2 regions of the Cupriavidus sp. GW822-FHT06G04 genome follow, and region 2 is predicted to be linked to the other one. Evidence: riboswitches for the same ligand, from Rfam matches in the RefSeq annotation. Region 2 holds a riboswitch; the other holds the start of a gene.

Region 1 (15,137 bases), on a different contig from region 2:
TCGCCTTGGCCGGATGAGCACGCGCACGCGCGCGCGGCGCCGGTGCGGCAAACATCGGCATGTCGCGCAGGATGCAGCCCAGCAGCGTATTGGCGGCCACGCCCAGTGGCCGGCCGGCCTTTACCAGCACGCGCGCCTTGGCGGCTTCGAACAGCGGATGCGCGATGGGCAGCGTCACCAGTTCTCCCGATTCCAGTTCGCGGTACGCGGCAAATGCGCCCATCAGCGTGATGCCGTCGTGGCGCTTCACGAAGTGCCGCAGCACCGCCAGCGAATTGGTGGTCAGCGTGGGCCGGATCTGCACGTTTTCGGTATAGGCCAGCATCTGCACCACCTGTCCGAGCCCGAAGGCGGGCGGCATCAGCGCCAGCGGGTAATTGCCCAGCTCCCGCACGTTGACCTTGCCGCCGCGCCGCGCCAGCGGATGCCCGGCGCGCACCAGCAGCACCACCGGCTGCGGCGACGTGGCCACCCAGGTGATGTCGGCGTGCGAGGGCGGGTTGTAGGCCAGCCCGATATGCGCGCGGCTTTCCGCCACTTCCTGCAGCACGTTGTTCACGGGCAGCGTGTCGACAGTGACATCGAGCCGCGGATACTGCGCGCAGAAATCGGTCAGCACGTCGTCCATCAATCCATCGACATACCCTTCGCTGGTGGCGATGCGCACCTGGCCGTGCTGCAGCCCGCGCAAAGCCTGCAGACGGTCCTCGAACAATTCCTGCTGCGCGCGGCAGCCGCGCCAGTATTCGAGCAGATGCAAGGCGGCCTCGGTGGGCTGCACGCCGCGCGCGTGCCGGTCGAACAACGGCGCGCCTACTTCGTCTTCGAGCAGGCGGATCTGCCGCGTGATGACAGAGGGCGACGTGTTGATGCTGTCGGCCGCGCCGCGTATCGATCCGTGTGTCAGGACTTCATGGAAATAGCGCAGACGACGCTGGTTCAGTTCTCGCATGATGCATTGCCGATGGTGTTGCCGAATGGGCAACGATAGCCGACTTAAGTTGCTCTTGCTCTGTTTTTTCATCTGCCCGACGATCTTGCCAAACAACAAGACAGCGACCGCACAACGCCCATCGCATCCACCAGGCCGACCACGGGAGAGATAGACATGTCCGCCGCACTGCCCCCACGCACCACCACGGCGCACGCCGCCTATGAGGCGCTGTACCGCAAGCTGAACTGGCGCCTGCTGCCGTTTCTGCTGATCTGCTACACATTCGCTTACCTCGATCGCGTCAACATCGGCTTTGCCAAGCTGCAGATGCAAAGCGATCTCGGTTTTTCCGATGCCGTGTACGGACTCGGCGCGGGCATCTTTTTCTTCGGATATGTGTTGTTCGAGATTCCCAGCAACCTGCTGCTGCCTCGCATTGGTGCGCGCAAGACCATCAGCCGCATTCTGGTGCTCTGGGGACTGACGTCGGCGGGCATGATGTTTGTGCGCGACGAAACCACGTTTTACGTGATGCGCTTTTTGCTTGGCGTGTTCGAGGCCGGCTTTGCGCCGGGCATGATCTTCTACCTGACGTACTGGTACGGCCAGCAGCGCATGGCGCGCGTGATGGCGGTGGTAATGCTGGCCGGGCCGATCGGCGGGATCTTCGGCTCGCCGTTGTCGACGTGGCTGATGACGGGTCTGTCCGGCGCGCATGGCCTGGAAGGCTGGCAATGGATGTTCCTGGTCGAAGGGCTGCCGTGTGTGCTGCTGGGTGTGCTCGCGCTGCGTGTGCTGGCCGATCGCCCCGCCGACGCCAGGTGGCTGAGCGACGAGGAAAAGCGCCTGCTCGCCGCACAGCTGCACGCGCCGGCGTCCGGCCACCATTCGTTCGCACAGGTGGCGCGCGATCCGCGCGTGTATCTGCTGGCGTTTGCCTACTTCACGATGATTTGCGGCATCTACGCCGTAAGCTTCTGGCTGCCGTCGATCCTCAAGGCAGACGGCGTGACGGACACCATGCAGATCGGCTATTACTCGATGATCCCGTACATCGCCGCCGCGATTGCGATGGTCGTGATCGGCCGTCGTTCGGACCGCCGCGGCGAGCGCCGTCTGCATAGCGCGGTGCCGGCGCTGGTAGGCGCGGTCGCGTTGGCCGTGGCAACGATGTCGAGCGGCAATCTGGCCATCTCGCTGCTGTGCATGACCATTGCCACCGCGATGATGTGGACCGCCTACACCGTGTTCTGGGCGATTCCGTCGCAATACCTGAAGGGCGAGGCCGCAGCGGGCGGCATCGCGCTGATCAACACGATCGGCCTGATCGGCGGATTCCTGAGTCCGACCATCATCGGCTGGGTGCGCACCGCAACGGGCAGCATGCAGGCAGGCTTGTTCGTGATGGTTGGCCTGCTGGTGGCCGGCGCGATCACGCTGATCGTCAACCGCATGCCGTCGCCGCACGGCGCGGCGGCTACCGCCTGAAGCGACGAGCAGCGCGCCGACGCCACGCAGGCAGTCGGCAACGCGCGCGGCAAGGCATGACTGAGCATGAATGAGGAGAAGCAATTGGCAGCAACGATTCTGATCGCCGGCTTTCAGCACGAGACCAACACCTTCGCGCCGTCCAAGGCCACCTACGCCAGCTTCGAGCGCGGCGAGGGATTTCCGGCGATGGCGCGCGGCGACGATGTGCTGGCGCTGCGCGACGTGAACATTCCCGCAGGCGGATTCATCCGGGCCGCGCAGCGCTACGGGTGGACGCTGCGCCCGGTGGTGTGGGCCGGCGCGAGCCCGTCGGCGCATGTCACCGAAGACGCGTTCGAACGGATCGCCGGAGAGATCGTGGCAGCGGCGCGCGCAGGCGGCTTCGACGCGATCTATCTCGACCTGCACGGCGCGATGGTGGCCGAGCATGCCGACGATGGCGAGGGCACGCTGCTGGCGCGCCTGCGCGAGGTGATCGGTCAGCATGTGCCGATGGTGGCGTCGCTCGACCTGCACGCCAACGTCACGCAGGCCATGCTCGATGCGGCTGACGCGCTGGTGGCGTATCGCACCTACCCGCACGTCGACATGGCGGATACCGGCGAACGTGCGGCGGCGCTGCTGCAGGCGCGGCTCGGCGCCGGCGCACCGTGGCATCGCGCGGCGCGCCGGCTGCCGTTCCTGATTCCCATCAACGGCATGTGCACCATGCTGGAACCGGCGCGCGGCATGTACGCGCAGCTGGACTCGCTCGAGCGCGACGGCGTGGCGTCGCTGTCGTTCGCGCCCGGATTTCCCGCAGCCGATTTTCCTGAATGCGGGCCGGTGATCTGGGGCTATGGCCAGGACGCGGATGCCGTGAACGCGGCGGTGCAGGCGCTGTACGACCGCATGCTGGCCGAGGAAGCGGCATGGGAAGTGCCGTTCCTGTCGCCCGATGAAGCGGTGCGCGAGGCCATGCGCATGGCGCAGGACGCCACGCAGCCCGTGGTCATCGCCGATACGCAGGACAATCCCGGCGCCGGCGGGGATTCCAACACGATGGGCATGTTGCGCGCGCTGCTGCGCAACGGCGCGCAGCAGGCGGCCATCGGACTGATCTGGGACCCGGCTGTGGCCGCCGCCGCGCATCGCGCCGGGGTGGGGGCGGTGATCGACGTGGCGCTCGGCGGCGTCAGCGGCGTTGCGGGCGACGAACCGCTGCAGGCACGCTTCGAAGTGCTGAAACTGTCCGATGGCGTGTGCCGCTTTGGCGGTCCGATGATGCACGGCATGCTGGCCGATGTCGGGCCGGTGGCGCTGCTCGGCATCGACGGCGTGCAGGTGGTGGTCAGCGGCGGCAAGGCGCAGATGCTGGACCGAAACCTGTATCGCGTCGGCGGCGTGGAGCCGGAGGCGATGAAAATCCTGGTGAACAAGAGTTCGGTGCACTTCCGTGCCGATTTCCAGGGCATTGCGCATGCGGTGCTGGTGGCCAAGGCGCCCGGTCCGATGACTGCCGATCCGGCCGACTTGCCGTGGACGCGCCTGGCGCCCGGGATCCGGCTTAAGCCAATGGGCGCGCCGTTCCCGCGCTGAAGACGCGGCGCAAGGTGGCGCGCGATGCCGTGCAGCGCAGGGCGTGCCTTTCGCGTGGCCCTTGCCGCCTGCGCGGCTGCGCGCCTACAGCTTTTGCGCCGCCGCGAGCCGGAGGATTTTCTGCCAGCGTGCGGCGGTAGCGCGATCGGGCATCGGGATCGCGAATTCGGCCTGCCGATGGTGCCGCAAGGAGAGCATCACATGCCAGCGCCCCTGGCGCGCTTGCGGCTGAGCGTCGGCGATGTCGGCAAAGATCAGCACTTCGCGCTGGCCATCCATCTGCAGTACGCCGTTCTTGCGCTCGGCATCGAGCCGCAGGCTACCCCATTCGCCCGACACCATCACCACGCGCTCGCCGTGGAGGCGTCGGCCATGGATTGCGCGATAACGCCGCAGCCACGCCAGGAACAGCGCGCTCAGCACCGCCAGAATCGCCAGCACCGCAACGGTGCCGGCCAGCACGCCAAACGCGCCGGCCACGCGCTGATAGAGCCGGACCAGGCCGTAGATGAAGGCGCCGATCAGCGCCAGGCCAAGCAGAATGAAAGGCACGCAGGTTTCCGGAAAGATGGTTGTTGGACGATGGCGACACAGCGGCAGTGAATCGGCGCTTGTACCGCGCGTGGCGGCGTGCACGCGTTCTGGGCGCGACGGCGCCAGCCTATAATGAGCCGCTCCGCAGTGCCCCGGGGCTGTCATTCGCTCCGGTCAATTTCCATGCCATCGTATCCTCTCGTCCTTTGCCTGACCATTGCCGTCGTTTGCAGTGTGGGCATGGCCGTCGCCGCATGGCCACGGCGGGACGATCCCACGGTGCGCGCATTTCTGGTGCTGTCCGCGGGCGTGGCGATCTGGAGCGGCGGCCGACTGCTGGAAATCAGCGAGACCACGCTGGCCGGACGCATTTTCTGGGCAAAGTTCCAGTACCTGGGCATCGTCGCCGTGCCGATCGGCTGGCTGGTGGCGATGGTCCACGTCAGCCGGCCGCGCTACGTGGTGCCGTGGTCGTTGCTGTGCGTGCCCGTGCTGGCAGCAGTACTGACGCTGCTGCTGGTATTTACAAACGAACACCATCACCTGATCTGGACGTCGATCGAGCTGATGCCGCGCGGCGTGTCGCCCGGGGCGGTGTTCCGGCATGGCATCGGCTATACGGTCGCCGCGGGCTGGGTTTACGCGCTGCTGGCGCTGAGCTTGTATTTTTTGCTCACCGCCGATGTTCCCAATGCGGCGCTGTCCCGGCGCGGACGCAATGTGCTGGTGGCCGGACTGATGCTGCCGCTGATGGCGCATATCGCCTACCTGTATCGCTGGACGGGCCCGCTCGGGGGCGATCTCACGCCGGCCACGTTTTCGCTGATGGCGGTGCTGGTCTGGCTGTGCGCGCTGCGCACGCATCTGGATGACATCGGCCACTATGCGCGGCTGCGCGTGTTCGACACGATCCGCGAGGGCTGCGTGATTCTGGGCGCGGGCGGGCGCATCGTCGAATTCAATCCCGCCGCGGTGCGCCTGCTGCCCGAGATCCGGCGCGGCCAGCTTTGTCCGCCCGAGTGGGACGAAGTGCTGACCGCGGCCGGCGATGCCAATCCCCATATCGTGGAACGCGCCGGCCTTGAACTCACCGCCGAGCCGGTGTGCCGGATGGACGGCAAGGAAATCGGCATGCTGGTGTTCATGCGCGACATCCGCCGCTATCAATCGCGCGAGCGCGCGCTGGCCACCCAGCTTGGCGAAACCGAGGAGCAACTGTCGCGCGTGCAGGCCGATCTCGACATCGACGCGCTGACGAATATTCCGAACCGCCGCTTCTTCCAGCGCGCCTCGCTCGACGTGGTGGCGCGCGCTCACGAACTTGGCAAGGAAGTGGGCCTGCTGATCCTCGATGTCGATCTCTTCAAGCAATACAACGATCTCTATGGTCATCCGGTTGGCGACGAATGCCTGCGCAAGGTGGCCGAGGCACTGACGGGCGTGCTGCGCGGCGAGCAGTTCTGCGCGCGGCTGGGCGGCGAGGAATTCGCCGTGATACTGCCGGATTCCGATCTTGACGAGACGCGCCGCGTGGCGCGCAACATGGTGGCCGCCGTACGCGACCTGGGCATTCCGCACAACGGCACGCCGGTGCAGCCGCTGGTCACGATCAGCGTGGGCGCGGTATGCGACGTGCCGGAAGCCCCGCGCCTGGAGCCGCTGCTGCACCGCGCTGACAGCGCGATGTACCGCGCCAAACGCGCCGGCCGCAATCGCTACGTGATCGACGGCAGTGTCTATCTGGGCTTGCAAAGCAACTAACGCGAATCGCCGCAACAAAGCGCTTGCAAATTCCAAAGGCTTCTGTAGAATTCGGCGCTCGCATCGCAGCAGCCATGCTGCGAGACGAAGCCCAGATGGCGGAATTGGTAGACGCACTAGGTTCAGGTCCTAGCGGTGGCAACACTGTGGAGGTTCGAGTCCTCTTCTGGGCACCAATTCGAAAGCCCTGCTCAACGAGCAGGGCTTTTTCATTTCTTGGCCCAGAAAGGGAAGTCCCTGCGGACTTCCCGCGAGGACTCGAAAGGATTGCGCCTGCTGGCGCAATCCCGGGGTCGCGCATGGGTGACCGAGTCCTCTTCTGGGCACCAATTCGAAAGCCCTGCTCAACGAGCAGGGCTTTTTCATTTCCGGCCCAGAAAGGGAAGTCCCTGCGGACTTGCCGCGGGGACTCGAAAGGATTGCGCCTGCTGGCGCAATCCCGGGGTCGCGCACGGGTGGGCCTAACGCCGTCCCACCGCCAGGTTCCCCATCGTTACGCGCGCCTCCGGCGCAACCGACTGCCGCACCACATCGCCGACCATTTCGGCGGTGACCGCCGACAATGTCCAGCCCAGATGCCCGTGCCCGGTGTTGTAGAACACATTGGCGGCATGCCCGCGGCCCACGCGCGGCATCATGTTCGGCATCATCGGTCGCAGGCCCGCCCATGGCACCACGCTGCGCGTGCTGACGCCGGGGAAACACTGATGCACCCAGTCGATCAGCGGACGAATCCGGTCTGCGCGGATGTCGCGATTGACGCCGTTGAACTCGGCGGTGCCAGCCACGCGGAAGCGGTCCGCGCCGAGCCGGCTCGTCACAAGCTTGGTTTCGTCGTCCAGCAGGCTTACGGTCGGCGCACCCGCCTGGCTTTGCGCGTCGGTCAGGTTCACCGTGATCGAATAGCCCTTGACCGGATAGATGTTCACGCGATCGCCCAACTGCCGGGCAAAGGCGCGGCTGCCCACGCCCGCGCACACCACCACGCCGTCGAATTCACGCGAGGCCGGCAGGCCGTCCTGCGCCGTTATCACTGTCGCGCGGCGACCCGTGGTGGATACGCTGCGCACGTCCTGGTTGTACAGCGTCTCTACGCCATGCCGGTCGATGGCCGCGGCCAGGCCGGTGGTGAACTTGTGGATGTCGCCGGTGGCGTCGCTCTCGGTGTAGTAGCCGCCGTAATAGCGCCCCGCCAGTGTTGGCTCGATCGCGCGCATTTCGTCGGGCGTGACCGCCCGGCGTTCCAGTCCGCCTTCGGCCAGCAGCGCCGATACGCGGCCGGCATGATCGAACCCGGCCTTGTTGCGGTAAATATGCAGGATGCCGCGTCGCTTCAGGTCGAAGTCGATGCCTTCGGCCTGCGCCCAGTCGAACAGATGCTGACGCGCGGCGATGGCCAGACGCGCGGTTTCGATTGTGTTGGCACGATAGTGCGGGATCGATGCGATGAACTCGCCGAACCAGCTCAGCTTGTGCCATGACGGGCGCGGATTCACCAGCAGCGGGGCATCGTTGCGCAGCATCCATTTGATGCCTTTAACGAGCGTCGACCAGTGCGTCCAGACTTCCGCATTCGACGCCGACAACTGGCCGCCATTGGCAAACGACGTCTCCATCGCCGCATAGCGGTGGCGTTCGAACAGCGTGACGGAGAAACCGCGCCGGGCCAGCGCGTAAGCGGTCGTGACGCCGGTAATTCCGCCGCCAATTACTGCAATGGTTTTCATGGAAAGGTCTTTCAGGACGTCATGGGATGGCAGTCCACGGCGCACCATGCGCTGTCGTGGACGCCCCCTCTGTCCTTGACCTGAGAGATTTCGCCATGCCCGGCGGGTAGCCGCGCACCGCTTGCTCCTTCGGTACCGCCGGCGGACGTGCGCGCCGGCAGTTCTTCAGAGTGCAATAGCGATACCGGTCCGTTTGCCTGAGAGTTTCCGGGGCGGTTGCTCCTTCGGCGCCGTACCTGCCAGGCGGCTGGCACGGGCTCTCCCGATATCGCGCATTCAATGGCGGCAACTATGCCACAGCTTTTGGCGATTCGGCTATGCGATCGTGTGTTTGGCGGTGCGCTGGCTGTTGCGCCAACGCCGCGCTCACACCCGAACCGCGCCGCGATCACGCGGCATCCGCGCCGGCACCCGGCGTGCTTACTTGCCCAGCAGTTTCAACAATGCATGCGCGGCCGCTTCCGACGATGCGGGATTCTGGCCCGTGACCAGTTTCCCATCGGTGATCGCGTAGCTGCCCCAATCGTCGGTCCGCGAGAAATTCGCGCCATGCTGCTTGAGCATGTCTTCCACCAGAAACGGCACCACGTTGGTCAATTGCACGGCCTCTTCTTCGGAATTGGTGAAGCCGGTGACGTTGCGGCCCTTGACCAGCGGCTGCCCATCGGCGCCTTTCACGTGACGCAGCACGCCGGGCGCATGGCATACCGCCCCGACCGGCTTGCCGGCGCGGTCGAATGCCTCGATCAACGCGATCGACCGCTTGTCTTCGGCGAGATCCCACAGTGGGCCGTGGCCGCCCGGATAAAACACGGCGTCGAAATCGCCAACATCGACCTGGTCGAGCGTCCTTGTCGACGCCAGTTCGCGGCGCGCTTCGGCGTCGGCCTGGAAGCGACGCGTCGCATCGGTCTGCGCGCCCGGATCGTCGCTCTTCGGATCGATCGGCGGCTGGCCGCCCTTGGGCGATGCCAGCGTTATCTGGACGCCCGCATCCTTGAACACGTAGTAGGGCGCGGCAAACTCTTCCAGCCAGAATCCCGTCTTCTTGCCGGTATTGCCGAGCTGGTCGTGAGAGGTCAGCACCATCAGGATTTTCATTGCCATTCTCCGATTGCGTAGGGGGCACAAGCCGGTGCCGCACAGGGCGGGGCATCGGCGGTCGGCACATGGTACGCCCGTTGCGCGCCCCGGATCATGGCGATGCGGACAGGATCGTTCGGCGATCGTTTCGTGAGTCGTCTGGTGCGTCGCTTTGATGGCTCAGCGCTGCGGCGGAAGTTCGCTGCCGCGCCGCTTGCGGCCCGTCAGCATGGCGGCGACGAGATTTTCGCGGCCCTTGATGCTCATGGCGATAGCGGCCGCGATGTGCAGCAGAACCAGCCCGAGCAGCGCGTTGGACAGCCAGCGATGGATGTCGATGGGCCAGTCTTCACCCCAGAACGGGTCCAGGCGCGACATCCAGCCGGTGACCGCCAGGGCCAGGATCAGCGCCCACATCGCCAGCATCGTCACGGCGCCCAGCGGCGTGTGGCTGACAAAGCGCGGCGCACGGCCTTGCATCAATGCGCGGCCATAGGCGAGCACGCCAGCGGGACGCGGCAGCCACGCGCCAAAGCGCGCGTGCTCGCTACCCACGAAACCCCACGCGATGCGCGCCAGCACGAGCCCGGCTGCAACATAGCCGACATAGCGGTGCCACGGCCCGCCCGAATCGTCGATCAGGTCATAGCACACGATGGCGGCCACGCCCCAGTGCGTAATGCGCACCACCGGATCCCAGACACGGACCCAGCCGCGCGCGTCTGCAGCCGGAACGCCCATGCCTACTTCCCGATTTCGGATTTGACGATGTCGAGCGTCTTGGTATCGAAGTAGATCTCGGCTTTCTTGCCGTCCTTGGTGGTGCCGTAGATCTCGTAGCAATTGCCGTCGATCTTGAACTTCTTGATGTTGTAGCCCTGGGCTTCGATTTTTGCCTTGGCGTCGGCCTCCGAGATCCATTCCGACTTGGGATGTTTTTCGCAGTTGGCGCCGGCCAGTGCAGCAGTGGAAAACGTTCCGCCTGCGGCCACGATGGCCAATGCGGCAAATGCGGTGGTCTTGTTCATGCCAACTCCAGCAAAAAGCCCCTGATCGGGCGACGTGTGGATGCTAGAGGCAAATGAGACCGATTCTCAATCATGGCTTTCCCGATATGCATGAGTGGTGCATACGAGACAAAAATCGGCAAACGTCATCTCGCTGTCATGCTGCTGAAATAGCCATGCTGTGGACATGGGCTTCATCATTGTTCGCGTTGTGGGACAATCGCGCGCACCGATCAGGGTTTTCCCGGTGTCTGACTGAGAAAAATATCGTATGAAGGTGTCGCATGAAATCGATTGACTGGAAAGACTGGGAAATCTTCTGCCGCGTGGTGGAAGGTGGGGGCTTCACGCAGGGGGCCGAACTGGCGGAAGTTCCAAAGTCGTCGGCAAGCGCCGCGGTGGCACGCCTGGAGGGGCAATTGGGCGTGCGCCTGTTCGAGCGCACCACGCGCCGCGTGCGCGTGACGCAGCGCGGCCAGCAACTCTACGATCGCGTTTCGCCACTGTTTGGCGCGCTGCGGGAAATCAGCGCGGAAGCGGCATCGGTCAGCGACGAGGTCAGTGGCACCATCCGCATCGCCACGCCGTATGAAGTGGGCTCGCAGCATTTGTCACCCACGCTGAATCGTCTGCTCAAGCAGCATCCATCGCTACGCGTACAGCTCGACGTCAGTTGGGATCAGCCCGACCTGATTCGCCACGGTTATGACCTCGCCTTCGTGATGACCGACACGGGCCTGCACGACAGCTCTTTCGCCAGCAAGCGCGTGGTGCTGATCGAGCGCGCCTTCTACGCCGCGCCGTCACTTATCCGCGAGCGCGGTCTGCCTCGCTCGCCGCAGGATCTGGTTGGCTGGCCGACGGTCGGCAATCTGGACGACACGCATTGGGAATTCCTGCGCGACCACGTGGAAACGTTTTCGATGGATGTGCAACCGCGCATTTGCACGCACAACGCGGAAGTGCGGCTCAAGGCTGCGGTGGATGGGCTTGGCATCACGCGCCTGTCGCCGCGTTTCGTGCATGAACAACTGGTGCAAGGGCAACTGGTGCGCGTACTGCCGGGCTACAGTTCGTCGCCGCTGAAGGTTTACGTGCTGATGCCCGCCCGCAAACTGATGCCGGCCAGCGTGCGGGCATTCCTGAACGCGCTGGAAGAAACGCTCGGCGTGCCGGAAACGCGCCGCCCCGCACCGCGCGCCACGCCGCTGCCGGAAGCCGCCCAGGCATCGATCGTCGAGCAACCGGCGGGCGACGACGGCACGCCCACGGTGCTGTCGCTGGAATAGCGGCGGCTCGCCGCGAATCGCGCGCGCCCACCGACGGATCGCCGGAGCCGCGCGCCATCGGCAGCGCACATTGGCGCAAACTTGTCGAAGCCGATTGCGCCGTGCGTCTGCGCCAGGCTCAGTACGGCTGATCGCCGCTGCGCAGATCGAAGGCGAGTGTTTCGGCGATTTCCAGCATTTCGTCGTCATCCTCGCTGCGCGTAATCCAGCCCGCGTAGGCATCGCCGCCGGTATCCCAGTTCCATAGCGTGTAGCCCGCCACGCGCAACTGGTCCGTGGCCAGCTCCATCAGTTCGGGCACGCTGGTGCCTTCCAGAAAATCCTCGTCTTCGGGATCGTCGGTGCCCCAGTCGATTTCCAGATCGATGCGTTCGCAGAGCTGGTTCAGGCAGCCGATAAACGATTCCACGTCTTTCCAGTCGACGTAGAAACCTGCTTCCCAGTCGATGATTTCCTTGATCTGGTAAAGCAGCGCTTCCGCGTCGGCCTCGTCTTCCTCGGCGTCTTCGAGCGCCTCTTCCAGCAGCGCCAGATGACGCGCGCTCTGCTGCGAATCGCCAAGATTGATCAGCGCAAACAGCCGGCTCACGGCGTCCTGTGCGTCGTCTTCCAGTTCGATCGACATGTGCTGCTCCTTTCTCCTTTGATGTCGAAACTTGGCTCAAGCGGCCATTTTGCCGATTTCGCGCTGCCCGTGCGGGGTGACGCGCAGCGCGCGCGAGCGCGTGGTGGCTTCGATCCAGCCGCGCTGCAGCAGCGCTTGCAGCAACGCCGCGCCGAGCGCCCCGCCAAGATGCGGCTTGCGCTCGCTCCAGTCCGGACAGGTGCAGGCGAATTGCCGGCGCTTGCGGCGCGTGGCGTCGAGGTCGATGCCCAGGTGCGTCATCGCCTGCGCGCCATCGCCGGTCAGGTCGACCTGGCTGCCGTGCACGGCCAGCCAGCCCGCCTGCGACATTCGTTCGAAAAGACCCACCGCGAGTTCCCCGGCCATATGGTCGTAGCAGGTGCGCGCCTGCCGCAGCGCGGGCGGTGCGGTTCTGGAGACCGGCACGGCACGCATGCGCGGCGGCTGACTGGCCAGCGAAGCCGTGGCCAGCGCCTCGATGGCGGCACCGATCTCAGGCGCGGCCAGCCGGTAATAGCGATTGCGTCCGCGCGTTTCCACGGCGAGCAGCCCGCCTTCGGACAACCGCGCCAAATGCCCGCTTGTGGACGACGCGGACAACCCCGCAATCATCGCCAACTCCCCGGCCGGCCGCGCGCTGCCGTCCATCAGCGCCCACAACATGGCGGCGCGCCCCGGATCGGCCAGCAATCCAGCCAACTGGCTGATGCCTGGTGCGTATTCCATTGTTCATCGCGGTGTGAAGAGACGGATGCAGTATAGGGCGGGAGCGGTTGATTGGTGGGAGCCAAGGAAATTAAGTCCTTGGAGCGGGGCGGTCAGACGAATTTTCCAGTGCAGCCTTCACCGGAATTCCTCGTCGAACCTTTTTTAGGTTGGAAATCGAAGCGGGACGGCGATGCCGGCTTTACATCGGGCGTTCCATCGCCGTTGATTTGCGCGCTTGATCCCGCGATGCCGAATCGCGCGAATCGCCCCAGCCTTCTACTGCTGCGACATGAACGCGCGAGTGATCGCGCACAGTCTGAAGTGGGCATCGGGCAGCGGCACCAGTAGCGAGCGGGCGGCCAGGGACTGGAGCAGTGCGTGGACGGCGGGCGTGTCGATGCCGGTCAGTGCGGCGGCCTGCGACAGGTTGAAAGGGCCGTTGGCCGCGCACAGGCGCTGCAGCGCGCGACGCTCGTCGCCGGGCAGACGGCCTACGCTCCAGTTCATCGACGCCCTGAGCGAGCGCTGGCGGGGGTGGGTGCAGCGCCGTTGTACGTCGAGCAGCGCATAGCGTGCGTCCACATGATCGAGCAGGCCGAGCACGCCGAATGCGTCGACGCTGGCTGCGGCAAGCTCGATGGCCAGTGGCACGCCTTCCAGCCTGCGGCACAGCGCGGCCACGGTCGGTGCGTCGCGGTCGTTGAGCACGAATTCCGCGGCGCTGGCCTGGGCGCGCGAGACGAACAACTGGACCGCGGCGAACTGCATCGCCGCATGGGCCGTGATCGGCGTGTCGCTCTCCGGCGGCACCGCCAATGGCAGCAGCGGCACGACGCGTTCTTCGGGCAGGCGCAGCGGCTCGCGGCTGGTGGCAAGCACCGACGGCCCCGCCACCGATAGTAGTTGCGCGATGCAGTGCGCAACGGCCGCCGGCGCGGCTTCGCAGCTATCGAATACGATCAGCGTACGCTTGCCGGCCACCGACCGGGCCAGCATGCCGATCTCGTCGCTGGGTGCCACGCCCATCGTGCTGGCCAGTGCACGCGGCAGATGCGCGGCGTCGGACAGCATGCTGACGTCGATGAAGCACACGCCGTCCGCGTCGCGCGGCCAACGATCCACCGCTTCCAGCGCCAGCGTGGTCTTGCCGATGCCGCCCATGCCGACCACCGTGACCAGGCGCGCGGTGTCGAGCTGGATCTGCAGACGCACCGCATCCGCATCGCGTCCGACCATCGCCGCCAGCCGGTGCGGAAGGCCGCCGGGCCACGCGCCGTGCGCGGGCGCATTTGTTATCGGTATCGTGTCGACCGCGCCGTTGTAGCGATAGCCGCGCCCCGGCACGTTTTCGATCGCGGTGCCGTGGCTGCCCAGCGCGCGCCGCAACTGGGCGACCTGCACCCGCAGACTGCTTTCCTCGACAACGAGGCCAGGCCACGCGGCGGCAGTCAGTGTGTCGCGCGACACTACGTCGCCGGCTTGCCGCAGCAGAGCGGCGAGGATGTCGAACGCGCGGCTGCCCAAGGCAAGCGGCTGGCCATGCAGCGTCAGCTGACGCTGCGCCGGCCACATCGTCAACGATCCGCTACGCCACGCCAGCGCGCACTCGGTGGCAACGGTGGCATTGGTGGCATTCGTGGTATCGGTTTCGGCTTCGACGCTCGCCATGTCGGGTGTTGGGTTCATGGCTGCGCGCACGCCTGGGCCAGCGCCTGCGCGGCGCGATAGTCGGCCGTGTCGTGCCCTTCGCTGAAGTGCGCGCAAGTGTCGTGCAACAGGTCGCCGGCCCTGGCTGCATGGCCTTGTTCACGCCACACGCGCGCCAGGCTCAGTGCGGTGCGCAGCGCCCACGCCCGCGCGCCCTGCCGGCGTGCGAGCGCGAGGATGTCCTGGAATGCTTGCGCCGCGGCGATGCGTCCGGCGTCAGTATGACGGTCCGGCGCATGCTCCGCGGCCACGCGCCGCACTTCTGCCATGCACCAGCCCGATACGCCGGCCTGCGCGCGCGATATGGCCAGCGGCGTCAGGAACGGCGCACCGAACGTGGCGTAAAGGTCGGCCTGCTTGCCGCCGGTATGCGCGATGCGGGCGAGCAGATGCTGACGCGCGAGCGGCGACGCGGCCACGGCGCCGTCCTGGTCGCGCAGGCGCAGCGCGGCGTCGAGCAGATCGGTCCAGCCGTGCCATGCCACCAGCGCATGGCGCGCCGAATGTTCGCGCAGGCGCGCGGCGTAGCCGTGCAGCGCAGCTTCGTCGCCGCGCCACAGCGCGATCGGGCACGCGGCAAATGCCAGCGCCTGGGCCAGCGAAAGCGGCATGTCGTCGAGCGCCAGGGCGACGCACTGGTCGGCCATCTCGGCGGCGCTGTCGGCGCTGCCTTCCAGCCATAGCGTGCGCGCG
Region 2 (15,137 bases):
CTGCGAACAGTGGGAAGCTTGAAACGACACTGACGCGCTCAGGACCCACGACATCGGTGACATCGGTGACATCGGAGCCCCGGTGGCATCGGCAGACATCAATGACATCGGCGTCTCAGTGAGATAGGTGTCTCAGTGAAATAGGCGGCATCGGTGCATCGGCGCAGAAGGGCGCGCCAGCAGTCGTGCAGCGCGCTGTCGCCCGCCCGGGGCGCGTCACTGCACCGAATATCCCTTGCCCGACATGCAGGCTTTCCACGCCTGCCAATAGGTTCCCATCGCCTGATCCTTGCCGGCCTCGGCCTGCGTGTTGACGGCCGCCGCTTGCCGGCGTTCCTGCCGATGCGCCATGCCGCCTGCCACGGTGCCTGTCGCGGCGCCAATGGCCGCGCCCTTGCCCGCATCGCCGCCGATGGCACCGGCGACCGCCCCCATCGCGGCACCCCCCGCTGCACCACGCACCCGTTGGCCGCCATGGGCCTGGGCCGGCGGCGGGGCCTGCGCAAGCATGGCCGGGTCGATGCCCGTCTGCTGTTTCGACCAGCTGTAGCAGGCGCCGTCGTCGCTGGCCTGCTGCTGGGCCGACTGGCCTTTTGCGGGATAGGCGACTGGCTTTGCCGGCATGGTTTGCGCGTGCGCCGTGGCGGCTGCCATGACAGCGCTTGTCAGTGCCAGATACCAGTGCTTACGGATTGTCATCTTCGTTCTCCTGCCGGGCGAGGGCCGGCGTTTTTGCGCAGAACAGTATTGCAGCGGAGAAAACGAAGTCAATTGAATAAGTTCGTGGGCGGTCTTACAGAAATGCCGCTTGCGCTGCGTCGGCCGACGCGACGCAGCGTCGGGACGCCGCTTCAGGCGCCGTGTGGCACGGTGGCGCCGTCGCGGCCGGGAACGAGCCCGAGCTGCTGGTTGGCCGGCACCGCGATATCAATCAGCTTCGGGCGCGGCAAATTGAGATTGCGCATCATCGCGACGAATTCGTCGCGCGTGCGCCCGGCCACGCGGCTGTTGGTAGCGCGCTCGCGGCCGATGGTCGATTCGGTGCGGCCCTTGTAGTCATGCGCGGGATAGACGCGCGTGTCATCGGGGAGGCGAAACAGCTTCTGCGTCAGGCTGTCGAACAGCGTGCCGGCATCGCCCGACTGGAAATCGGTCCGTCCGCAGCCGTCGATCAGCAGCGCATCGCCGGTGAAGATGCGGCGCACCACGCCGTCCGGCGTCGCTTCCTCCCACAGGTAGCTCATGCTGCCCGCGGTATGGCCCGGTGTATGGATCGCGCGCAGCACCTGGTTGCCGAAGGCGAGCGTGTCGCCGTCTATCAACTGCTTTAGCGCGGGCTTGATGTCGCAGCCCGAGGGCGCCGCGGTGCGCGCGCCGGTCAGTTGGGCAAGGTGGCCGGCAGACGTGATGTGATCGGCGTGCGCATGCGTTTCCACCACCCACGCAAGCCGTGCGCCCGTCTGGTTCAGAACATCGAGGTCGCGCGCGCACTGGCAGTCGACCGGATCGATCAGGATCGCGCCGCGCGTGTCTGCTTCGATCAGCAGATAGGTGAAGGTGGACGACGTTTCGTCGAAAAGCTGATGGAAGGTCTGCATGGCAGTATTTTTATTGGCAAACCGAAGTGCTTCCATCATACGTCGCCGGCGTGCGACGGCAACCGCGTCAGCATTCGACGATGTTGACGGCCAGTCCGCCGCGCGCGGTTTCCTTGTACTTGGTCTTCATGTCGGCGCCGGTTTCGCGCATCGTCTTGATCACGGAATCCAGCGAGACGTAGTGCGTGCCGTCGCCGCGCAGCGCCATGCGCGCCGCGTTCACCGCCTTGACCGAAGCCATCGCGTTGCGTTCGATGCACGGAATCTGCACCAGCCCGCCCACCGGGTCGCAGGTCAGTCCGAGATTGTGTTCCATGCCGATTTCCGCCGCGTTTTCGACCTGTTCGGGCGATCCGCCGAGCACCGCGGCCAGCGCGCCGGCTGCCATCGAGCAGGCCACGCCGACTTCGCCCTGGCATCCCACTTCCGCACCGGAAATCGACGCGTTCAGCTTGTAGAGCAGCCCGATCGCGCCGGCCGTGAGCAGGAAATCCACCACGCCCTGCCGGTTCGCGCCGGGCACGAAGCGGTCGTAGTAATGCAGCACTGCGGGGATGATGCCGGCCGCGCCGTTGGTGGGTGCGGTCACCACGCGACCGCCGGCCGCGTTTTCCTCGTTGACGGCCATCGCGTAGAGGTTGACCCAGTCCATCACCGACAGCGGGTCGGACAGCGTGCGCTCGGCGCGCAGGGTCAGGTTGCGATGCAGCTCCGGCGCGCGGCGCTTCACCTTGAACGGACCGGGCAATTCGCCGTCGGTCCGACAGCCGCGCGCCACGCATTGCTGCATCACGTCCCAGATATGTAGCAGACCGTCCACCACCTCCTGCTCGGAGCGCCAGGTCAGTTCGTTCTCCATCATCAGTTGCGCGATCGATTTGCCGCTGGCGTGCGCCATGTCGAGCATCGCGCGGCCGCTGCGGAACGGATGCGGCAACTGATTTTCGGCGGCCTGCAACTGCGTGTTCGGCGCGCCGGCGGTGACGACGAATCCGCCGCCGACCGACAGGTAACGCGCTTCGCGCAAGGCCGTGCCATCGGCATTGCAGGCGTGGAATTTCATGCCGTTGGGATGTTCGGCCATCGCCTCGCGCCGGTAGAACACGATGTGCTCGCGTTCGGCAAAAGGCACCGTATGCTTGCCCAGCAGAGTCAGCAGCTTGGCGGACCGCATGGCGGCCAGTTTTTCGTCGATGGTGTCCGGATCGACGGTGTCTGGCGTTTCGCCCATCAGGCCCAGGATTACGCCCTTGTCGGTGCCGTGGCCCTTGCCGGTGGCACCCAGCGACCCGTACAACTCCACGCGCACGCTGGCCACGTCGGCCAGCAGGCCGTCGCGGTCGAGTCCCTGCGCAAACATCAGCGCCGCGCGCATCGGCCCAACCGTGTGTGAACTCGACGGGCCGATGCCTACCTTGAACAGATCGAAGACGCTGACTGCCACGACGCACTCCAGGAATATGCCGGTGCCCGAGCGCGCTCGAGCGCGCTAGACCGGCGTGTTGTCGATATCGAACTTGTCTGGCTGTCGCCACAATTCGCCCGGGGCCGGATGGTCCGACGCGTTGCGCGAGCCTTCTTTCATCTTGACGCTGATCGTGCCGTCGGTCTCAAGGATGGCGAAATGCACTTCGTCGACGCGCGTGCAGCCGTTGCGGCGCAGCGCCTTGTGCAGTTCCGGCGCACTGATCCGCTCGCGACGCATCACGTCGTCAAGCACCTGCCCCTGATGGATCACGATCTGCGGCCGTCCGGCCACGATCGACTCGATGCGCCGGCTACGCCAGGTCACATACCCGAGCGCGGTGTCGGCCAGGAACAGCGTGGCGGCCAGGATCAGTCCGGCCAGCACCGAGTTGTCGCCGGCGTTCATCGCGTTCTGCACGGCGTTCGAAATGATCAGCAGCAAAACCAGATCGAACGGCGTCAACTGCCCGATCTGCCGCTTGCCGGACACCCGCATCAAGACCAGGATCGACGCGTAGACAATCAGGCCGCGCAGCACGAACTCCCACCAGGGAGCACTCAGATTCCACATGAAAGAGACCTCCGCTCAAGCGGCGCGCCGCACGCCGGCGGCCGCAACTTGAGCATAGCCCGTCGGCGACGTCCGCGTGTATAGGACGTCGCCTGACGCAGCGGCGGCCTCAGGCGTCGGCGTACTCGCTCATCGGCACGCAGGAGCAGAACAGATTGCGGTCACCGTAGACGTTGTCGGCACGGCCCACCGGCGGCCAGTACTTCTGCGTGCGCAGCGAGGCTAGCGGGTAAGCGGCTTCCTCGCGCGTGTACTTGCGATCCCAGTTGTCGGCCACCACCACGGCCGCTGTGTGCGGCGCGTGCTTGAGCGGATTGTCGTCGCGATCGAAGCTGCCGTCTTCCACCCGCGCGATTTCGCCGCGGATGGCGATCATGGCGTCGATGAAGCGGTCGAGTTCGTACAACGATTCGCTCTCGGTCGGCTCGATCATCAGCGTGCCCGGCACCGGGAAGCTCATGGTCGGGGCGTGGAATCCGTAGTCCATCAGGCGCTTGGCCACGTCTTCGTTGCTGATGCCGGTCGACTTCTGCAGCGGGCGCAGGTCCAGGATGCACTCATGCGCCACGAGCCCGTGCTGGCCCGTGTAGAGCACCGGGTAGTGCGGCGACAGGCGCCGCGCGACGTAGTTGGCCGCGAGGATCGCGTTCTCCGTGGCGGCGGTCAGACCAGCCGAACCCATCATCGCGATGTACATCCAGGAGATCGGCAGGATGCTGGCCGAGCCGAACGGCGCGGCCGATACGCCGCCAATGCCGTTGTCGTCGCGACGATAGCCGACGCTGTCCTGGTTCGGCAGGAAATCGGCCAGATGCGCGCCGACCGCCACCGGACCGACACCCGGACCGCCGCCGCCATGCGGAATGCAGAACGTCTTGTGCAGGTTCAGGTGCGAGACGTCGCCGCCGAATTGTCCCGGCGCGGCCACGCCGACCATCGCGTTCATGTTTGCGCCGTCGACATAGACCTGGCCGCCGTGCCTGTGCACGATGTCGCAGATCTGCTGCACGCCCTGTTCGAACACGCCATGCGTGGACGGGTACGTGATCATGATCGCGGCGAGGTTCTTGCTGTGCTGCTCGGCCTTGCGGGCGAGGTCTTCGAGATCGACGTTACCGTTCTCGTCGCACGCCACCACCACCACCTTCATGCCGGCCATCTGCGCCGACGCCGGATTGGTGCCGTGGGCCGACGACGGAATCAGGCAGATGTCGCGATGGCTTTCGCCGCGGCTGGCGTGATACGCATGGATGATCAGCAGGCCGGCGTATTCGCCCTGCGAGCCGGCGTTCGGCTGCAGGCTCACCGCGGCATAGCCGGTGGCGGCGCACAGCATGGCTTCCAACTGGTCGATCATTTCGCGATAGCCGACGGTCTGGTCCAGCGGCGCGAACGGATGGATGTTGCTGAACTCGGGCCACGTCACCGGAATCATCTCGCTGGTGGCGTTGAGCTTCATCGTGCAGGAACCCAGCGGAATCATCGTGCGGTCCAGCGCCAGGTCCTTGTCGGCCAGGGAGCGCAGATAGCGCAGCATCTCGTGCTCGGCATGATGCGTGTTGAACACCGGGTGCGTCAGGTATGCGCTCTGGCGCGCCAGCGCGGCCGGGAAGCCATCGGCGACCGAGGCCTCGGTCTTGTCGAAGTCGGGCGTGGGCTTGCCGTGCGCGAAGATTTCCCACAACGCGATGACGTCGTCGCGCGATGCGGTTTCATCGAGCGAGATGCCGATGCGCGTGGCGCCCGCGTGGCGCAGGTTGATGCCGCGCGCCGTGGCGGCCGCGTGGAACGCCTCGGTGTTGAAGCCGGTCTCCAGCGTCAGCGTGTCGAAGTAGGTGTCGTTCAGCGGGGCGTGGCCCAGCGTCTTCAGGCCGGCCGCCAGCGTGGCGGTCAGGCGATGCACGCGCTGCGCAATGCGCTTGAGGCCCTGCGGGCCATGGTAGACCGCGTACATCGACGCCATCACGGCCAGAAGAACCTGCGCCGTGCAGATGTTCGACGTGGCCTTCTCGCGGCGGATATGCTGCTCGCGCGTCTGCAGCGCCAGGCGATACGCCTTGTTGCCTTGCGCGTCGATCGTCACGCCCACCAGACGGCCCGGCATCGATCGCTTGAAATCGTCCTTCACGGCCATGTAACCCGCATGCGGACCGCCGAAGCCCAGCGGCACGCCAAAGCGCTGCGAGTTGCCGACGGCGACGTCCGCACCCCATTCGCCGGGCGCGGCGATCAGCGTGAGCGCCAGCAGGTCGGCGGCTGCCACCACCAGGCCGCCCGCGGCGTGCACGGCGTCGGCAATCGCGCGATAGTCGGCCACGTCGCCGTTGACGCCCGGGTATTGCAGCAGCACGCCGAACGCGTTGGCCTGTGCGGCGTCCACGGCGGCGCCAACCTTGACCTCGATGCCCAGCGGCAGCGCGCGTGTGCGGATCACTTCCAGCGTCTGCGGCAGCACGTCGTCCGCCACGTAGAACGTGTTCGACGCATGCTTGTTCACGCGCTGCAGCAGCGTCATGGCTTCCGCGGCCGCGGTGCCTTCGTCCAGCATCGAGGCGTTGGCGATATCGAGGCCGGTCAGGTCCGTGATCATCTGCTGGAAGTTCAACATCGCTTCCAGGCGGCCCTGCGAGATTTCAGGCTGGTACGGCGTGTACGCGGTGTACCAGGCGGGATTCTCGAAGATGTTGCGCAGCACCACGCCCGGCGTGATCGTGTTGTAGTAGCCCTGGCCGATAAAGCTCTTGAGCACGCGATTCTTGCCGGCCAGGCCGCGCAGCTTGGCCAGCGCGGCTTCCTCGGTCAGCGGGGCGGTGAATTCGCCGAGCGACATGCCGTCGCGGCGGCGGATGGCGGCGGGCACCACGGCGTCGATCAGCGCCTCGCGGCTGTCGTAGCCAAGCACCTTGAGCATGTGTTGCTGTTCGGCGGCGTCCGGGCCGATATGACGGGAAGCGAAGGCGTCGCGCGCCTCCAGTTCGGCCAGCGTGGGCCGTGCACCTTGTGCGGCAGCGTTCATGGGAAGCGGGGCGTTCATGGCAAGAATCTCGGGGGGGCGCGGCGGCCGGTGGTCGGCCGGACCGCCGCGCGGGGCATCAAACCGTCGGGGTGTCAGGCGCCGACGCTGGCCTTGTAGGCGTCGACGTTCATCAGGCCGTTCACGTCGTCGGCGTTGGCCGGCTTGAGCTTGAACAGCCATGCGTCGAAGGCGTTGGCATTGACCGATTCGGGCGAGGCCGACGCGGCGTCGTTGGTGGCGATGACTTCGCCGGCCACCGGGGCATAGATGTCGGAGGCCGCCTTGACGGACTCGACCACGGCCAGTGCGTCGCCGGCGCCCACCGACTTGCCTACCTCGGGCAGTTCCAGGAAGACGATGTCGCCCAGCGCATCCTGCGCGTGATCGGTAATGCCGATGGTCAGCGTGCCGTCGGCTTCAACGCGCACCCATTCGTGCGACTCGGTGTATTTCAGGTCAGCGGGGAAATTCATGAGGTTCTCCGTCAATGCAGTGTGATTCTTGTTTCCGGCACCCGGCCGCTGCCAAAGGGCTCGCGCAGCGCGGGTGAAAGGGCGACCGTTGGATGTGAAGCGGGGCCGATGCCTCAGCTCACGAGTGCCTTGCCATTGCGCACAAACGGCAGTTTAACCACAGTCGCGGTCAGTTTGCGGTCGCGGATTTCTACTTGTACGTCGGTGCCGGGCGCAACGTCCTTGGGCAGGCTGGCAAAGGCGATCGATTGCTGCAGCGACGGGCTGAAGGTGCCGCTGGTGATTTCCCCGGGGCCGGCCGCGGTGATCACTTTCTGGTGCGCGCGCAGCACGCCGCCCTTGTCGCGCAGGATCAGCCCGGCGAAGGTCTTGCACTGGCCGCTGGCCAGCAGTGCCGATTTGCCTACGAAATCGCGCTCGCTCGCCAGATCGACGGTCCACGCCAGCCCGGCGTCGAGCGGAGAGGTGTGGATATCCATGTCCTGGCCGTACAGGTTCATGCCGGCTTCCAGGCGCAGCGTGTCGCGTGCGCCCAGGCCAGCCGGGCGCACGCCCGCGGCCGACAGCTTTTCCCAGATGCCCGCCACATTCTCCGCGGGCACCACCAGTTCGAAGCCATCCTCGCCGGTGTAACCGGTGCGCGCGATCATCAGTTCGCCCATTTCGGGGTCTTGCACGACCAGCGCGTTGAACGGCTTCAGGGCGTCGGCAGGTTGCGTGGAAGGGAAAGCCTGGTAGACCTTGGCGCGCGCATTCGGGCCCTGCACCGCCACGATGGCGAGCTTGCCGACGCTGGCCGGCGCCACGTCACCGCGTCGCGGTGTGATCGTCACGCGGGCGTCGGTGGCCACGTTGCGCGACTGGATCCACTCGATGTCGCCGATGGCGGTGCTGGCGTTGACGACCAGACGGAAATGGTCTTCGGCGAAGAAGTAGACGATCAGGTCGTCGATCACGCCGCCTTTTTCGTCGAGCATGCACGAATACAGCGCCTTGCCCGGCGTTTGCAGCTTGTCCACATTGTTGGCCAGCAGGCCGCGCAGGAATGTGCGGGTGTTGGCACCGGTCAGGTCGACCACGCACATGTGCGAGACGTCGAACATGCCGGCGTCGGCGCGTACGGCGTTGTGTTCCTCGATCTGCGAACCGTAGTTGACCGGCATGTCCCAGCCGCCGAAGTCGACCATGCGGGCGCCAAGTGCGCGGTGGATGGCATTGAGGGGCGTGGCCTGGAGCGTCATGGATATCCTCGGAGGCGGTTTCGAAAACGAAAAAGGGTCATCCGCCGCAGCGCTCGGCCGCACAAAAGTGCGAACGATCCGGTGCGGCGGATGACCCCTCTGTCCTCGATACCTGAGAGATTACGAAGCCTTGGCTTCGTGCGCCCCTTCGGTGGACATGCTCACCAGGCGTGACGCCGTGGCGGATGTCGCTCTCCAGAGTGCGGCATGCATTGTGTGCATGTTGCATGCCGATCCGGTCGGTCCATGGTGCCTGAGAGTTTTCGGGTGGTTCCCCTTCGGCGGCGCAGTCGCTGCGCGCTCTCCCGGCCGGATGCGCGAGAATGTACGGGACCGTCCTACCTTTGTCAAACGGCCCCTGACAACGGAGATGCCGGTCCCGTCCGTGCGCCGCGCAGGGCTATCAGCGGCGGTCCTTGGTCACCACGTTACCCACCACGCCGCCCACGGCCGCGCCGCCGAGCGTGCCGAGCGCGCTGCCGTCGGTCAGGACCGCGCCGCCCAGCGCACCTGCGCCCGCACCGATCGCGGTGTTGCGCTGCTTGGGCGTCATGTCCGCACAGCCGGCAAAGGTCACAAGCGTTGCGCCGATCAGGGCGACTTTCGAAAGGGTGCGAAGCGTCTTCATGTTGGGCTCCTTCTTTTCATCGAATGCCATCGTTTGCGATGTGTTGAGTGTCCGCCGCGCCGGTCGCGCAACGCGCAAAACCGCGCGGTCGTGACAGGTAAGAGGCAATCTCCATGCCCCAACCGAGCCCGATTTACGATTGTTACCTGCCTGAAACGCCTCCTGTCGGACGCCGCCCGACACCGTAGCCGCGTGTTAACATCCTCGCCTCCGCCGCGCGGTCTTTCGCGCGTGCATCTTTCGTCATCCCGCCTGTTTCGATTTCCCGCCCCATGACCCACGGACTGAACGCCGCGCAATCCGAAGCTGTGCGCTATCTGGATGGCCCCTGCCTTGTGCTGGCGGGCGCCGGCTCGGGCAAGACGCGCGTGATCACGCAGAAAATTGCGCACCTTATCGAGGACAAGGGGTTCGAGCCGCGCCATATCGCCGCCGTCACGTTCACCAACAAAGCGGCGAAAGAGATGCAGGAGCGTATCGCGAAGCTCATGGAGGGCAAGATCACGCGGGAAGGTAAGCGCATTCCGCTCAAGCAGCTCACCGTTTGTACGTTTCACTCGCTCGGCGTGCAAATCTTGCGCATGGAAGCCGAGCATGTCGGGTTGAAGCCGCAGTTTTCCATCATGGATTCGGACGACTGTTTCGGCCTGGTGCAGGAGCAGCTTGGCACCACCGACAAGAAGTTGATCCGCCGCGTGCAAAGCACGATTTCGCTGTGGAAGAACGGCATGGTCGATCCCGAAACCGCGCTGGCACAGGCCGCCGATGCCGACGAGCACCAGGCCGCGATGGTGTATCGCAACTACGTGGCGACGCTGCACGCTTACCAGGCGGTTGATTTCGACGACCTGATCCGCCTGCCGGCCGAGTTGTTCGCGCGTGACGAGGCGGTGCGTCTGAAATGGCAGAACCGGCTGCGCTATTTCCTGGTCGACGAATACCAGGACACCAACGCGTGCCAGTATCAGTTGCTCAAGCTGCTGGCCGGCGGATCGCATCTGCGCGCGGCGGCCTTCACGGCCGTGGGCGACGATGACCAGGCCATCTATGGCTGGCGTGGCGCCACGCTCGATAACCTGCGCCTGCTGCAAACCGATTTCCCGGACCTCAAGGTCATCAAGCTCGAACAGAACTACCGCTCCACGGTGCGCATCCTGGAAGCGGCCAACGCGGTGATCGCCAACAATCCGAAACTGTTCGACAAGAAACTGTGGTCCGAGCACGGCATGGGCGATCCGATCGCCGTGCATCCGATGAACGACGAGGAGCACGAGGCGGAATCGGTGGTGTTTCGCCTGTCGGCGCACAAGTTCGAACGCCGCGCGCAGTTTCGCGACTACGCGATTCTCTATCGCGGCAATCACCAGGCGCGCCTGTTCGAACAGATTTTGCGCCGCGAGCGGATTCCGTATGTGTTGTCGGGCGGCCAGAGTTTCTTCGACAAGGCGGAAATCAAGGACATCTGCGCCTATCTGCGCCTGATTGCCAATCCCGACGACGATCCCGCGTTCATCCGTGCCATCACCACCCCGCGCCGCGGCGTGGGTAACACCACGCTGGAAGCCTTGGGCACGTTTGCAGGACAGGCCAAGGTGTCGCTGTTCGAAGCGGCGATGATGGGCGGCATCGAGGCCAAGCTGCAGCCGCGCCAGCTGGAACCGCTGCGCGTGTTTTGCGAATCGATGGTGCGGCTGGCCGATCGCGCCGCGCGCGACCCTGCCACCGTGGTACTCGACGACCTGATGGAAGGCATCCACTACGAGGCGTACCTGTACGACACCTTCGACGAACGCCAGGCGCAATCGCGCTGGACCAACACGCTGGAATTTCTCGACTGGCTCAAGCGCAAGGGCACGCGCCCGGAGCCGGACGGCGAGGGCGAGGCCACCGGCTTCGACAACGCCGATGGCTTTGCCGACGAGGGCAAGAACCTGCTCGAACTGACGCAGACCGTGGCGCTGATGAGCATGCTCGAAGGCCGCGAGGAAGACCCCGACGCGGTGCGGCTGTCGACGCTGCATGCGTCCAAGGGCCTCGAATATCCGCACGTATTTCTGGTTGGCGTGGAGGAGGGCATCCTGCCTCACGCGCGCGAAGACGAAGAGATGGGCGACGACAAGATCGAGGAAGAGCGCCGCCTGATGTACGTCGGCATCACGCGGGCCCAGCGCAGCCTGCAGATCACGTGGTGCAAGAAACGCAAGCGCGCGCGGGAGACCTATTCGTGCGAGCCGTCGCGCTTCATCGCCGAAATGAAGCTCGAAGACGGCCCCGCGCCGCAGGACCAGACGCCGGCGATGAGCCCGAAGGACCGGCTGGCCGGGCTGAAGGCGCTGCTCGGCAAGCCCGCCACGGGTGGCGCCTGATACAAGCCCGACAAGATTCCGGGCATCAAGCTCAATAGGATTGGCGTCGCGCGAAACGTCTCGACGTTTCTTGCGCCACACCGCGCCTACCCTTCGGTGGCGGTGTAGCTGGGCGAGCATGCTGGCCCGGCTTCTTCCCTGTTGAACGCTCCCGGCTGCGGCAGCACCGGGGGCGTTTTTTTCTTATGCGTCGCCCGCCCGCATGGCGAATACCGCACGTATCAGGATTGATACAAAACCGGCATCGCCTGTAAGAAGCAAGCTGGTAAATTGGCGCTCCTGACAGTGTCCGGCGCCGACCGGCGCTGCCTGGCTTTTCGTCTGGTTTGCCCCCGCGGCCACACCCGCACTGCGCTCTCATCATGGATCTGTCTCCCGCTCTGCCCATCCGCCTCCTGGTTGTCGACGACGATCCCCAGATCCGCACCATGCTGGCCGAATATCTCGCCACGTTCGGCATGGAAGCCGACGGCGCGGACGGCGGCGCCGCCATGCGCACCGCCATGACGCAGCACGATTACGACCTGCTCATCCTGGACCTGTCGCTCCCGGGAGAAAACGGCCTGACGTTGTGCCGCGAGATTCGCGATAGCAGCGACCTTCCGGTGATCATGCTGACCGCGCGCACCGAACTGGCCGACCGCGTGGTCGGTCTCGAAGTCGGTGCCGACGACTATGTGACCAAGCCGTTCGAAATGCGCGAACTGGTGGCGCGCATCCACACCGTGCTGCGGCGCAGCCGGGGCGAGACACGACGTCCGGCGCCGGTGACGGGCGGACATGAAACGCGCTTTGCGAATTGGCGCCTGAACACCACGCTGCGCCAGTTGGTGGACGCGGAAGACACCGTGGTGCCGCTGTCGAACGCGGAGTTCCGCCTGCTGCTGACCTTTATCGAGCATCCCAATCGCGTGCTCGATCGCGAGATGCTGATCAACAATGCACGCGGGCGCGACCTTGACGTCTTCGACCGCAGCATCGACTTGCTGGTCTCGCGCCTGCGCCAGAAGCTGCGCGACGATCCGCGCGATTCGGCCCTGATCCGCACCGTGCGCGGCGAAGGGTACGTGTTCACCGGCAACGTGGAGCACTGATCCGATGGCCGCCGTCACTCCGCCGTCCGCCGACGCCGACGGCGTCGCGGCCATCAAGCCCGCTTCCGGCAGCGACGCGCGCGTGCCGCGCAGACGCTTCAACTCGATGTTCATGCGGCTGTTCTTCGTCATGGCCGCCATCATGCTCGCCGTTCACATCCTGGGCGTGACCGTGATCGAGAACGTATTTCCGCGCCCTGGATCCGAGCGCTACATCGAACGCATGCGACGCGCCGCATCCGAAGCGCAAGCGGCCGGTTTGCCGCGTCCGGCAGCGCCGCCGCCCAATCTGCTCGACCGCATGCTGGGGCGGGCCGGTGGCCCTCCTCCGAGCGGCAACAATGGCGACGGCCCGCCGCGTCCCGATGGCGTGCGCCCGCCGCCGCCGGGCATGTTCGCGCCGCCGCGCGGGCAACAGGGGCCGCCACAGGGCTTTCACATTCGCGGCATCTGGCCGCCGCACCTTGGCATGCTGTTTCAGTTGCTGGCGATCCTGATCGCGTCGCTGGTCGGCGCCCGCCTGCTGGCGCGGCCCGTGCAGCAACTGGCCAGCGGCGCCAATCGCCTGGCGCAGGACGTCCACGCGCCGCCGCTCGATGAAGACACCGGCCCCGCGGAAGCGCGCGAGGCGACGCGCGCGCTGAACCTGATGCAGCAACGGATCCGCACCCAGCTGGCGCAGCAGTCGCGCTTCCTGGCCGCCGTCTCGCACGACCTGCGCACGCCGCTGACGCGCATGAGCCTGCGCATCGAGCGCATCGAGGACAACGACGTGCGGTACCGGCTGCGCCAGGACCTCGCCGAGATGAACGGGCTGATCGACGCCACGCTTTACTACCTTCGCGAGCGCGACGACGCCACGGGTCCGCGCCAGCGCGTAGATGTGCTGGCGCTACTGCAGGCGATCGTTGACGACGCGCAGGAACTGGGACAGGACGTGCGGCTGTCCGGCGAGGCCACGCCGCTGCTCGCGTATCCCGCCGAACTGCGCCGCGCGGTGGTCAATCTCGTCGAGAACGCGCATCGCTACGGCGGCGCCGCGCATATCATCCTGACCGATAGCCCGGAGCGCGTCGCCATCGATGTGTGCGACAACGGTCCCGGCATTCCGCCGGCCGAACTGCAGCGCGTGCTGGAACCGTTCTATCGCGTGGAATCGTCGCGCAGCCGCGCCACCGGGGGCGTGGGCATGGGCCTGTCGATTGCTGCAGATATCGTCGCGCGTCATGGCGGCGAACTGACATTGACCAATCGCGCCGAAGGCGGTTTGCGCGTCAGCATCACGCTGCCGCGCGGCTGAGCGACGCCGCCGCGCCCGCCGCGCCGACGGATAAACGGATGGCGATGGGTCGATGTGTCGACGAATCGACAGCCCGCGGCCAAGCGATGGCGACGCGTGCCCGGGCCACGCGGCCTTGACCGGGCTCAGGCGCGTTGCGGCAGGCCGCTCTTGCCGATCGGCGCCAGTTGCACGTATTGCGAACCGCGCAGCCCGCGCGTGAAATCGAGCGTGAAATCGCCGACATCGATGCGGGTCTGCAAGACGCGCCGCAATTCCACGACGCCATTGGTCCGCATGCCGGCCGCTGCACGCACCAGCCACGCCGCGCCAATGTAGCCAGCCAGCGTGGCCGGCGACGGCGGTTCGTCGAGATATTGCTTCATGCGCGCCACGTGTTCCTTCACCACGCGCAGCGTCGATTCCTGCGGCCCCGGCGCAATCTGCGTCACCACCATGCCGCCCGCGTAGTGCGCACCAAGAATCTCGCGCGCCGACGCCGGACTGACCGCCGACAATCCCACCAGAAAACCGTACCAGTTCCGTGCCGCCAACGCGCGTCCCAGGCTGCCGTAGGCCAGCGTGTCGCCTGCCACCACCACCGCGCCCGGCCGTGCCGCCGCAATGCGCCGCGCGCAATCGTCGGGGTTGCCGGTCAGGGGCACGGCGCGCGTGGACATTGCCGTTTCCAGCCGCGTCAGCCAGGGCGAGCCTGACGCCAGCGTACCCGCGGCGAAGTCCGGCGACACCGCCAGCGCGATCCCGCTCAAGCCATAGCTGTGCAACTGCCGCACCGCCGCGTCGATTTCGGACTGATAGTCGGCCCGGGTGAACCAGACGTTTTCCGCGGTGATGGCCAGACCCGATAGCGGCGCGACGATCTGCACGCCGCGTCGCGCCAGTTCGGGCGAAGCGGCCAGCGCGGGCAGCACGGCATCGCCCGGCCCGAACAGGATGTCCGCGCGCTCGGAGTCGGCCAGCGCGGTGGCCTGCGCCACGGCACCGCGCGCATCGGGAGCGGCATCGCGAACCACATGCACGATGCGCAGGCCGCCATAGCTTCCCGGCGACGCATTGACTGCATCGAACATCACCTTCGCACCGGCCAGGTAGTCGCGGGCGAGGTCGGCCTGCGAACCGACCCGATCGACCAGGTGCCCCACCACCAACTGACGGCGCGCGACCGTCATGGCCGGCTGGGCCAGCGCTTGGGGCAACGCGGCGGCCGAAGCCAGCGCCGCCAGCCCCTGCAGGGCGCGGCGTCGGCCGGCCGATGCGGGCGCGCAAGACGATATCGACTGCGGCAAGGCTGGGCGCATGGCAGCGGACTCTGAAAGTGCGATGGAATCGGGAAATGGTTATGCGGCGGACACAGCGACCGCGGCGGATACAGCGGCCCTTGTG

Evidence for each region. A riboswitch is a leader RNA that binds a small molecule or an ion and turns the genes downstream of it on or off. The one in region 2 is predicted to bind glycine.
Region 1: linked by a shared signal. The riboswitch ahead of AC1RKI_RS21685 (D-amino acid dehydrogenase) and the one ahead of gcvT (glycine cleavage system aminomethyltransferase GcvT) in region 2 are both predicted to bind glycine.

Annotation. Positions count from the first base shown of each region.
Region 1 covers NZ_JBXALD010000010.1:83,137-98,273, reverse strand. Annotated here, with positions in the region: gene AC1RKI_RS21715 (LysR family transcriptional regulator) at 1-952, opposite strand, end outside; gene AC1RKI_RS21710 (MFS transporter) at 1,109-2,422, shown strand; gene AC1RKI_RS21705 (M81 family metallopeptidase) at 2,507-4,003, shown strand; gene AC1RKI_RS21700 (hypothetical protein) at 4,088-4,555, opposite strand; gene AC1RKI_RS21695 (GGDEF domain-containing protein) at 4,721-6,298, shown strand; tRNA gene AC1RKI_RS21690 (tRNA-Leu) at 6,388-6,474, shown strand; gene AC1RKI_RS21685 (D-amino acid dehydrogenase) at 6,760-8,025, opposite strand; glycine riboswitch at 8,201-8,300, opposite strand; gene AC1RKI_RS21680 (type 1 glutamine amidotransferase domain-containing protein) at 8,446-9,126, opposite strand; gene AC1RKI_RS21675 (cytochrome b/b6 domain-containing protein) at 9,289-9,849, opposite strand; gene AC1RKI_RS21670 (PepSY domain-containing protein) at 9,852-10,136, opposite strand; gene AC1RKI_RS21665 (LysR family transcriptional regulator) at 10,400-11,404, shown strand; gene AC1RKI_RS21660 (DUF6630 family protein) at 11,523-12,029, opposite strand; gene AC1RKI_RS21655 (ArsR/SmtB family transcription factor) at 12,066-12,755, opposite strand; gene AC1RKI_RS21650 (ATP-binding protein) at 13,014-14,423, opposite strand; gene AC1RKI_RS21645 (ATP-binding protein) at 14,420-15,137, opposite strand, start outside.
Region 2 covers NZ_JBXALD010000014.1:42,448-57,584, forward strand. Annotated here, with positions in the region: gene AC1RKI_RS25765 (YbdK family carboxylate-amine ligase) at 1-22, shown strand, start outside; gene AC1RKI_RS25770 (glycine zipper family protein) at 217-699, opposite strand; gene AC1RKI_RS25775 (MBL fold metallo-hydrolase) at 852-1,598, opposite strand; gene AC1RKI_RS25780 (L-serine ammonia-lyase) at 1,666-3,042, opposite strand; gene AC1RKI_RS25785 (DUF421 domain-containing protein) at 3,088-3,636, opposite strand; gene gcvP (aminomethyl-transferring glycine dehydrogenase) at 3,746-6,670, opposite strand; gene gcvH (glycine cleavage system protein GcvH) at 6,745-7,125, opposite strand; gene gcvT (glycine cleavage system aminomethyltransferase GcvT) at 7,239-8,366, opposite strand; glycine riboswitch at 8,456-8,575, opposite strand; glycine riboswitch at 8,597-8,684, opposite strand; gene AC1RKI_RS25805 (YMGG-like glycine zipper-containing protein) at 8,770-8,994, opposite strand; gene AC1RKI_RS25810 (UvrD-helicase domain-containing protein) at 9,267-11,360, shown strand; gene AC1RKI_RS25815 (response regulator) at 11,723-12,454, shown strand; gene AC1RKI_RS25820 (ATP-binding protein) at 12,459-13,754, shown strand; gene AC1RKI_RS25825 (ABC transporter substrate-binding protein) at 13,880-15,052, opposite strand.